DNA from 2 places in the Streptomyces sp. NPDC033270 genome. Region 2 is predicted to be linked to the other one. Evidence: riboswitches for the same ligand, from Rfam matches in the RefSeq annotation. Region 2 holds a riboswitch; the other holds the start of a gene.

Region 1 (4,857 bases), on a different contig from region 2:
TGCGTGAAGGCCGGGGACTTCACGACGACTTGCTCGTGCCGCGTGGCGACGCCGACCACCTGGAGGTCGACGAGCTCACCCGGCCGCTCGCCGTGGGACTGGAACAGCAGCTGCGTCTTCTTCCTGGCGCGACTGCCGTCGTCGGCCGCTGCGCTGCCGGACGCGCCGACAGCGCACACCACCATTCCGCCGCACACCGCGACGGCGGTGCCGATCGCGATACGTGACCAACCCACGGTGCTTCCCCCTTGACGGTCTTTCCAGGAAAGAGGGGATCGGCGCCCGATCGGTTGCGGGCGTCGGGGCATCGCAGTTCCCCGTACTCGGCCGAGGACTGCTCCTCGGCGTCGGCGTCGGGGCCGGGGCACCCGTGGCCCCGGCCCCTCGGGAGCCGTCCGGTCAGGACGCGGGCAGCTCGCCGCGCACGGTGCGGGCCGCCGCCACCAGGTTCTCCAGGGAAGCCCGGGTCTCGGCCCAGCCCCGGGTCTTCAGACCGCAGTCGGGGTTCACCCACAGCCGCTCGGCGGGGATGGCCTCCAGGCCGGTGCGCAGCAGTTCGGCCGCCTCCTGCGGACTCGGCACGCGCGGCGAGTGGATGTCGTACACGCCGGGCCCGGCCTCGCGCGGATAGCCGTGGGCGGCCAGTTCGCGGGCGACCTGCATGTGGGAGCGGGCGGCCTCCAGGCTGATGACGTCGGCGTCGAGGTCGTCGATGGCCTGGACGATGTCGCCGAACTCGGCGTAGCACATGTGGGTGTGGATCTGGGTGTCCGGGCGGACGCCGCTGGTGGTGATCCGGAACGCCTCCGTGGCCCAGGCCAGATAGGCGGGGCGGTCTGCGGTGCGCAGCGGCAGGGTCTCGCGCAGCGCCGGCTCGTCCACCTGGATGACGGACGTGCCGGCCGCCTCCAGGTCGCCCACCTCGTCGCGCAGGGCCAGGGCGACCTGGCGGGCGGTGTCGCCCAGGGGCTGGTCGTCGCGGACGAAGGACCAGGCGAGCATGGTGACCGGGCCGGTCAGCATGCCCTTGACCGGGCGGTCGGTGAGGGACTGCGCGTAGGCCGTCCAGCGCACCGTCATCGGCTCGGGGCGGGAGATGTCGCCGGCCAGGATCGGCGGGCGGACGTAGCGGGTGCCGTAGGACTGGACCCAGCCGTGCTGCGTGGCGAGGTAGCCGGTGAGCTGCTCGGCGAAGTACTGGACCATGTCGTTGCGTTCGGCCTCACCGTGGACGAGGACGTCCAGACCGGCCTTCTCCTGGAAGGCGAGCACCTCCTGGATCTCGGCCCTGATCCGCTCCTCGTACCCGGCCGGGTCGATCCGGCCCGCGCGCAGGTCGGCCCGTGCGGTGCGCAGTTCGCCGGTCTGCGGGAAGGAGCCGATGGTCGTGGTCGGCAGCAGCGGCAGGCGGAGGTGGGCGCGTTGGGCCGTGGTCCGTTCGGCGTAGGGCTGCGAGCGGCGGGCGTCGCTCCCGGTGATCGCGCCGGTGCGGGCGCGGACGGCCGGGTCGTGGGTGATGGGGGAGTTGGCCCGGGAAGCCAGGGCGGCCCGGTTCGCGGCCAGTTGGGCGGTGATGGCGCCGGTGCCGCGGGTCAGGCCCTTGGCGAGGGTGACGATCTCGGCCGTCTTCTGCCGGGCGAACGCGAGCCAGCGCAGGACCTGCGGTTCGATGTCCCGCTCGGCCGCCGTGTCGAGGGGGACGTGCAGCAGTGAGCAGGAGGCCGACACGTCGACCCGGTCGGCCAGGCCGAGGAGGGTGCCGAGCGTGGCGAGGGACTTCTCCAGGTCGTTGGCCCAGATGTTGCGGCCGTTGACGACGCCGGCGACCAGTCGCTTGCCCGGCAGTCCGCCGACGGCCGCGAGGGCCTCCAGGTTGGCGGCGGCGGCCTCGGTGAAGTCCAGCGCGAGCCCCTCGACCGGAGCCTTGGCCAGCACGGGCAGGGCGTCGCCCAGGCGGTCGAAGTAGGAGGCGACGAGCAGCTGGGGGCGGTCGGTGAGGGCGCCGAGTTCGCGGTAGGCGCGGGCGGCGGTGTTGAGCTCGGCCGGTGTGCGGTCCTGGACGAGGGCGGGCTCGTCCAGCTGCACCCACTGGGCGCCGGCGGCGCGCAGGTCGGCGAGGACCTCGGCGTACACGGGCAGCAGGCGGTCCAGGAGGGTCAGCGGGTCGAAGCCGGCGGCCACGCCGGGCGCGGGCTTGGCCAGCAGCAGATAGGTGACGGGACCGACCAGGACCGGCCGGGCCGTCAGACCCAGTGCCAGGGCCTCCGTCAGCTCGGCCACCTGCTTGCCGGAGTCGGCGGTGAACGTCGTGTCAGGGCCCAACTCGGGCACCAGATAGTGGTAGTTGGTGTCGAACCACTTGGTCATCTCCAGTGGCGCGACATCCTGCGTGCCACGCGCCATCGCGAAGTAGCCGTCGAGTGGATCGGCCGCGACGGCGGCCCGGTGGCGGTCGGGGATCGCGCCGACCATGACGGTGGTGTCCAGGACGTGGTCGTAGTACGAGAAGTCGCCGGTCGGGACCTCGTCGAGGCCGGCCCCGGCCAGCTGCTGCCAGGTGGTGCGGCGCAGTTCGGCGGCGGTGGCGCGGAGGGCGTCGGCGGTGACGCGGCCCTTCCAGTAGCCCTCGATCGACTTCTTCAGTTCCCGGTCCGGGCCCTGGCGCGGATAGCCGTACACGGTGGCGTGTGCTGCCGCGGCTGCGGACTTGGTGTTCACGGAGATCTCCTTCGCGAGACGAATCCCTGAGATCCCGGCGACGGGACGAAGGCGCGAAGGGGTGGCGAACCGTGCGGGACGACCTCGCGCGACATGGCGCGGTCATCCGCCTGGTAGGTACGCCGACCCGCCCTCGAGGTCACCGGGATATCCGGATGCGAGTCGTTCGCACCCGGGCAGATGGCAGGTCTTCGGACTCGCGGGCACGTCCTCACGGGGGAGGACACCTAATGGCCGTCGCTTCCCAGGCCCTCTCGTCGGACCCAGTGCGTATGACGGCGGTCGTTCCCGCTCACCGCTGCGGGGCAGTCCCGGATTCCCACCGGGTTCCCTCTTGCGACGCATCCCGCCTGGCGGACGGGGCGAACCAGCTGCACTGGTCAGCCTAAGGGCCGTCCGGTGACGCGGGACGTCCAGGTCCCTCATTCGGAAGGTGAGGTGAGACACGCGGTCGACAGGTGTGAAGCGCAACGAGGGCGGGAAACGCCGCACATGCGTTTCCCGCCCTCTTGTGAGCAGCCGCCGGATCCCTCACCGGCGGCGCGTCCGGGCCCCTCAGCCCGGCCGGACCAGACCCCTCAGTTCTGGTCGTACTGGTGGAACCCCCGGCCGGTCTTGCGGCCCAGCAGCCCCGCCTCGACCATCCGCTGGAGCAGCGGGGGAGGGGCGTAGAGGGGTTCCTTGAACTCGTCGTAGAGCGACTCGGCGATCGAGGCGACGGTGTCCAGCCCGATCAGGTCCGCGAGTCTGAGCGGCCCCATGGGGTGGGCACAGCCCAGCTCCATGCCGGTGTCGATGTCCGCTGCGGTGGCGAAGCCCGACTCCGCCATGCGGATCGCCGCGAGCAGATAGGGGACGAGCAGCGCGTTGACGACGAAGCCGGCCCGGTCCTGGGAGCGGACGACCGTCTTGCCCAGGACACCGGTGGCGAAGTCCGCCACGAGGGTGACCGTTTCCGGGGCCGTGTGCAGGGAGGTCACGATCTCCACCAGCGGCAGCACCGGAACGGGGTTGAAGAAGTGCAGTCCCACGACCCGGTCGGCGCGGCCGGTCGCCATGCCCAGGCGCATGACGGGGAGGGAGGAGGTGTTGGTCGCCAGCACCGCCCCGGGATCCTCGACGATCTTGTCGAGGGCGGCGAACACCTCCGTCTTGGCGTCGGCGTTCTCGACCACGGCCTCGATGACCAGCTGACGGTCGGCCAGGTCCGCCAGGCTGCCGGTGAAGAGCAGGCGGGCGAGGGCCTGCCGGGCCGCGGCCGGCTCCAGCTTCCCCCGCTGGACGGCGCGGTCCAGCGAGGCGGCCACCCGCTCCCGCGCGGCGCGGGCGGCCGTGGCGTCGGCCTCACAGACCACGGTGTCGAGACCGGCCCGCGCACACACCTCGGCGATGCCCGCGCCCATCTGGCCGCCGCCGACCACCCCGACGCGCTGGATGCCCGCGCTCATGACCGGCTCTCCGCGTTCCGCACGAGGTGGCGGGAGTAGGCGTCCGGGGTGAAGAAGCTCGGCAACTCCCGGGCCAGCGCGTTGCGTTCGAACAGGTCCCGCACCGCGTCGAGGGCCGCCCACGGGTACTCGGCGCCGAGCGCGGCGAGCTCCTCGTCGAGCAGCCGCAGGACCGTCTCGCGGTCGACGACCCGGTGGCGCAGCCACTGCCAGATCTGCACGCGGGCGATCTCGGCGGTGGCGGCGTCCTCCATCAGGCCGTACAGGGCGACCGCCCCCTGGCCGCGCAGCCAGGCGGCGAAGTAGCGCAGGGCGACGGCGACGTTGGCACGTACCCCCTCCGCCGTGGGCGGACCGCTGATCCGGCGCACCGAGAGCAGGTCCGCGGCGCTCACCGCCACGTCGTCGCGGGTACGGTCGATCTGGTGCGGCCGGTCGCCGAGAACGCCGTCGAACACCTCGCGGCACAGGGGGACGAGGCCGGGGTGGGCCACCCAGGAGCCGTCGAAGCCGGCCTCGGCCTCGCGCTCCTTGTCCAGCCGGACCTTGGCCAGCGCCGCCTCGTTGGCTGCCGGGTCCCTGCTCGGCACCTGCGCCGCCATGCCGCCGATCGCAGGGGCGCCTCGCTTGTGGCAGGTGCGCACCAGCAGTTCGGTGTACGCCCGCAGGAAGGGGGCGGTCATGGTCACCT
Region 2 (4,857 bases):
CCTGATCGAGCTCACCACCGAGGGCGCGGCGGCGATACGCGGGATCCAGGAGTTCGAGGCGACGGAGCTGCGGCAGCGACTGGCCGACCTGACCGCCGAGGACGTCCGCACGACCCTGCACGTACTCGACCGCCTCGGCGAGGAATTCCGGCACCTGGCGAACGGCTCACACATTCCACCGGATAAAACTGACAGCAGCGACAGTAACGACAAGATCGACACAACCACCACCTAGCCAACCTCGCCAGCCCATCCACCCCAATCCACACCCACTCCACGCATCCCACGCACAAAGGACGGTCCGGAGCATGACCCGAGCAATCACCGACTGGTCCGAGGTCGACAACGGCCTCGTGCCGGTCGACGACGGCGAGCTGTTCTATGAGACGGCCGGCTCGGGCCCCGCGGTGGTACTGCTGCACGGCGGCATGCTCGACCAGCACATGTGGGACGAACAGTTCACCTGGCTGGTGAACTCCGGTCTCCGCGCGATCCGCTACGACTTCCGCGGCCACGGCCTGTCCTCCACGGTGGAAGGGGACTACGCCAACCACGACGACCTGTGCACCCTCCTGGACGCGCTCGACGCCCCCAGCGCCGTCCTCGTCGGCCTCTCACACGGTTCGCGGGTCGCCCTCGACACCGCGATAGCCCACCCGGATCGGGTGACGGCCCTCGCGCTCGCCTCCCCCGGCATCAGCGGCCGCCCCTTCACCGACCCCTTCGTCCTGGAGCACATCAAGGAGCAGGTCGCGGCCATCGGCGCACCGGACGGCGCGGATCGCTATGTCGAGCACTTCCTGCGGATGTGGGTGGACGGTCCGCATCGCGAACCATCCGCCGTGCACCCGGGGTTCCGTGAGCGGATGCGCGCCTCGGCCGCGGCCAATGTGGAGGTGCATGCCGATGGGCTGGGCGCCGGGATGCCCCTCGAAGTCGGGGCTGCGGACCGTCTGGGCGAGATCCGGGTGCCGACTGTCGTGTTCGACGGCGACCTCGACAGTACGGACATCTCCGCCAACGCCCACGCCATAACGCTGGCCGTCCCCGGCGCCCGAAGAGTCCGAATACCGGGCGCTGCCCATATGGTCAATCTGGAGAACACCGGGCTCTTCGACCGCGAACTGCACGCCTTCCTCTCGTCCTTGGACTACTGACCCGGCGCCTCTGACCCACCGGCCCCGCCGGAGCCTCGGCGCTCCCGGTGACCACCGGCCGTGAGTCCACTGCCACTGGCCCGCACCTCCACCCGTCCTCCTCGGCAGTTCCCGCCCTCCTCGGCAGATAGAGTGATCGAGCCGTGGTGTTCGGGAAGACCGGTGCCGGACCTTGTGGTCCCAGGCCGGAGCGGCCCTCGCCACTGTGATCGGGGAGTTTCCAGTCCTTTCCGTATGCGCACGGCGCGCGTACGGCGCCACTGACCGCAGCCCGCGGCCGGGAAGGCGGGGACGGACGCGTGCACCCGTAAGCCAGGAGACCGGCCACGGCATCTCACGAACTGATCCACGAGGTGCTGGAGCGTGACCGCCGGATGGCCCTGTCCACCGATACCCCGAACACCCCTGCCCCCGCCGCGTTCCGCTGGCGCCGGCAGGACACCCTCCGTACCGCGGGCCTGATGGCCGTCATAGCCGGCCTGCACGTCGTCGCCTTCGGCGTGCTCTTCCTGCTCGTCGTCCCGCACCACTACTCCGTGGGCAGCCAGGTCTTCGGCGCCGGACTCGGCATCACCGCATACACCCTCGGCATGCGGCACGCCTTCGATGCCGACCACATCGCCGCGATCGACAACACCACCCGCAAGTTGATGGCCGACGGCAAGCGGCCGGTCTCGGTGGGCTTCTGGTTCGCGCTCGGCCACTCCAGCGTGGTGGTCGCGATGGCCGCCCTCGTGGCGGGCGGCGCCCAGCTCGCCGGCACCCTGCTCAACGACGAATCCCGTACCCACCAGATCCTCGGCACCATCGGCACCACGGTCTCGGGGACGTTCCTCTACCTCATCGCCGCCCTCAACCTCATCGCGCTGGCCGGGATCTGGCGGGTCTTCCGCGGTATGCGCGACGGCCGGTACGACGAGGCCGAGCTGGAGCAGCGCCTCGATTCGCGCGGATTCATGAACCGCTTCCTGGGACGCTTCACCCGCTCGATCTCCCGCCCCGGCCAGATGTTCCCGCTCGGCTTCCTCTTCGGACTCGGCTTCGACACCGCGACCGAGGTGACCTTGATGGTGATGGCGGGCAGCGGCGCCGCGGCCGGCCTGCCGTGGTACGCGATCCTGTGCCTGCCGCTGCTGTTCGCCGCCGGGATGAGCCTGTTCGACACCCTCGACGGCACGTTCATGAACTTCGCCTACCAGTGGGCGTTCTCCAACCCGGTGCGCAAGGTCTACTACAACCTCACCATCACCGGACTGTCGATCGCCGTGGCCTTCTTCATCGGCACGATCGAGCTGGTGACCGTGCTGCACGACAAACTCGCCCTCGACGACCCGCTGACCGGCTGGATCTCGACCCTCGACCTCGACAATGTCGGCTTCATCATCGTCGGCCTGTTCGTCGTGGTGTGGGCCGCGGCGCTGGCGTACTGGCGACTGAGCGGCGTGGAGAAGCGCTGGGCACAGCGCGCGGAGGCGACAGACCGGGCGAAGGCGGCAGAGCAGGCGGCAGCGGTAGCGGACTCCTGAGGCACGGCGCGCGCGGGCCGCGCCTCACCTCACGTGGCCGAGCCGGCCGCGGCGCCCGTCACCAGATCCGGCCCCCAGCGCCTCAGCGCCACCGCCAGATCCAGCGGCCGCAGCCGGTCCGCCTCCTCCGGCCCCGGCCAGTCCTCCCGCGGAACCCGCCACATCACCTCGAACTCGTTGCCGTCCGGGTCCTTGGCGTACAGGGACTTGGAGACGAGGTGGTCGGTGGCGCCGACCAGCGCGCCGCGCTCGCCGAGCCGCGCCTCGGCCGCGGCGAGTTCGCCGAGCGTGCCGACCTCCCAGGCCAGGTGGTACAGCCCGACGCGCCCGGCCTCCGGCCCCGGCGCGCCCGCCCCTACCGCGAACAGCCCCAGGTCATGATCGTTCAGCGAGCCGGGCGCGCTGAGGAAGGCCGCGCGCCCCGGTATCTCCACATCCACGGTGAGCCCCAGCGCCTCACCGTAAAAAGCAACAGCCCGCGCCACATCCCGGACGTACAACACCGCGTGATTGAGCCGTCGTACGGCCATGAACCCGCTCTCCGATCTCCCACCACGACACCGCGTGGACCATTTACTTGAAACTTCAAACTACGTGGGACGATACACGCCCCACACCCCACAAACAACAGCCCCCATTAGCCCGCGGAGCACCCTCACCCTCACCCCCGCCACCCCACCGCCCCCGGGCACGAAAACGGCCCCCGACTCAAACAAGTCGGAGGCCACTGACCTCACGGTCCACCACTGTGGGCACAACAGGATTCGAACCTGCGACATCTACTTGGCAGGAAAGGCTGGGCCGCCAACCCGATGCCCTCGGGGCAGGCCTCCAGGCCGCGGATGTACTGCTGCCCGGCGACCGACAGGAGCCCGAAGGGCCCTACCGGCTGGGCTAGCCGGCCCTCTTGGCCCGAACGTCCTCGGCTGTCAGGGCCTTACCACCGACGGCCCATTCGCCGCTGAGTGTCTCGGTGACCACCACATGCGTCACCGGTCGCAGTGCCTCACCTTCGATGGCGATCAACGCCTCGGAGACATCTTCGACCATCTTCTGCTTCTCTTCGGGGGTGAAAACTCCGGCGATCACCTTGATGTCGATGAATGGCATCGGATGCCTCCCACAGATGGTGAGATCGAGCCGCCATGCCGCTTTGGGCACCAGGGCCGAATGCGGTGTGGGCTTCGCGCCCTCTTCGGGGAGAAGGACGCCGGCGAGCCGCGCCGACATGCTGCTACCAGTGTCGCAGACCCCTGGAGCCCAAGGTCGGTGCACCTGTTTCCCTACCGGGGGAGCTGACGTCCGTGGCCGACGCCATGACGCTGAGGGAACTGGGCGAGCCGCGCACCCACGGCAACAAACGATCAAGGCCCAGGAATCCGAGTGCATATCGGACGGCCTGGGCCTTCGTCGTTTTGCGCGGTGAGTGGGCACAGACGGATTTGAACCGCCGACATCTGCTTTGTAAGAGCAGCGCTCTACCGCTGAGCTATGCGCCCTGGTCGAGCCGACAGACTACCTTGCCTTCGGGGCTGAACTGCAAACCAGTGCGCGAAGTGCGAACTTACCGGCCGGTGTGTTCGTTTCCGGTGAGTGGGAGAATGGCATCCGTCCTGGGGCGAACCGATCGGGAGAGGGAAGTGACGGCGACACACACGCAGCCGCATGAGCAGCGAGAACGCCGTCGCGCGCGTGGAGGCCCGGTCCGGGATGCGGTGACGCTCGCGTTGCTGCCGTTGCCGTTGTTGATCGCGTTGGCCCCGATGGCGTTCGCCGGTGGGGGGACTCGTCGCTGGTTCGGGCGCGGGGAGAGCCAGCGGGCCGATGCGCAGGCCGCGAAGGACGCCGCGGCGGCGGCGTTCTACGAGTTGGACACCGCACACCGGGATCTGCGGATCTCCATAGAGACGATCACCGCGGTGGACAGTTCCCCTCAGGCGCAGCGGGCCGCGGCGGACTACGAGGGCTTCGGGCGGCGGATCGACGAGGTGAGTCACGGCTACATCACCGCGGTCGACTCCCATGATCTCGACCGTGACGATCTGGACGGCGCCGCGGTGGCACGGGCGCGGGCCGATCTGACGCGGGCCAAGGAGGAGCTGGACCGGGTCAAGGGCGACCTCGACCGGTTCGCGCAGGGGTTGGGGCCGCTGCTGCAGTCCGCCGAGACGCAG

Evidence for each region. A riboswitch is a leader RNA that binds a small molecule or an ion and turns the genes downstream of it on or off. The one in region 2 is predicted to bind cobalamin.
Region 1: linked by a shared signal. The riboswitch ahead of metE (5-methyltetrahydropteroyltriglutamate--homocysteine S-methyltransferase) and the one ahead of nicT (Nickel transporter NicT) in region 2 are both predicted to bind cobalamin.

Annotation. Positions count from the first base shown of each region.
Region 1 is NZ_JBVIRA010000001.1:481,935-486,791, forward strand. Features, by position in the region: gene ACZ5XZ_RS02225 (hypothetical protein) at 1-236, opposite strand, end outside; gene metE (5-methyltetrahydropteroyltriglutamate--homocysteine S-methyltransferase) at 400-2,718, opposite strand; cobalamin riboswitch at 2,884-3,105, opposite strand; gene ACZ5XZ_RS02235 (3-hydroxybutyryl-CoA dehydrogenase) at 3,297-4,166, opposite strand; gene aceB (malate synthase A) at 4,163-4,857, opposite strand, start outside.
Region 2 is NZ_JBVIRA010000041.1:24,458-29,314, reverse strand. Features, by position in the region: gene ACZ5XZ_RS36470 (MarR family winged helix-turn-helix transcriptional regulator) at 1-235, shown strand, start outside; gene ACZ5XZ_RS36465 (alpha/beta fold hydrolase) at 309-1,157, shown strand; cobalamin riboswitch at 1,285-1,500, shown strand; gene nicT (Nickel transporter NicT) at 1,532-2,683, shown strand; gene ACZ5XZ_RS36455 (VOC family protein) at 2,713-3,213, opposite strand; tRNA gene ACZ5XZ_RS36450 (tRNA-Ser) at 3,433-3,501, opposite strand; gene ACZ5XZ_RS36445 (tautomerase family protein) at 3,578-3,913, opposite strand; tRNA gene ACZ5XZ_RS36440 (tRNA-Val) at 4,111-4,182, opposite strand; gene ACZ5XZ_RS36435 (hypothetical protein) at 4,324-4,857, shown strand, end outside.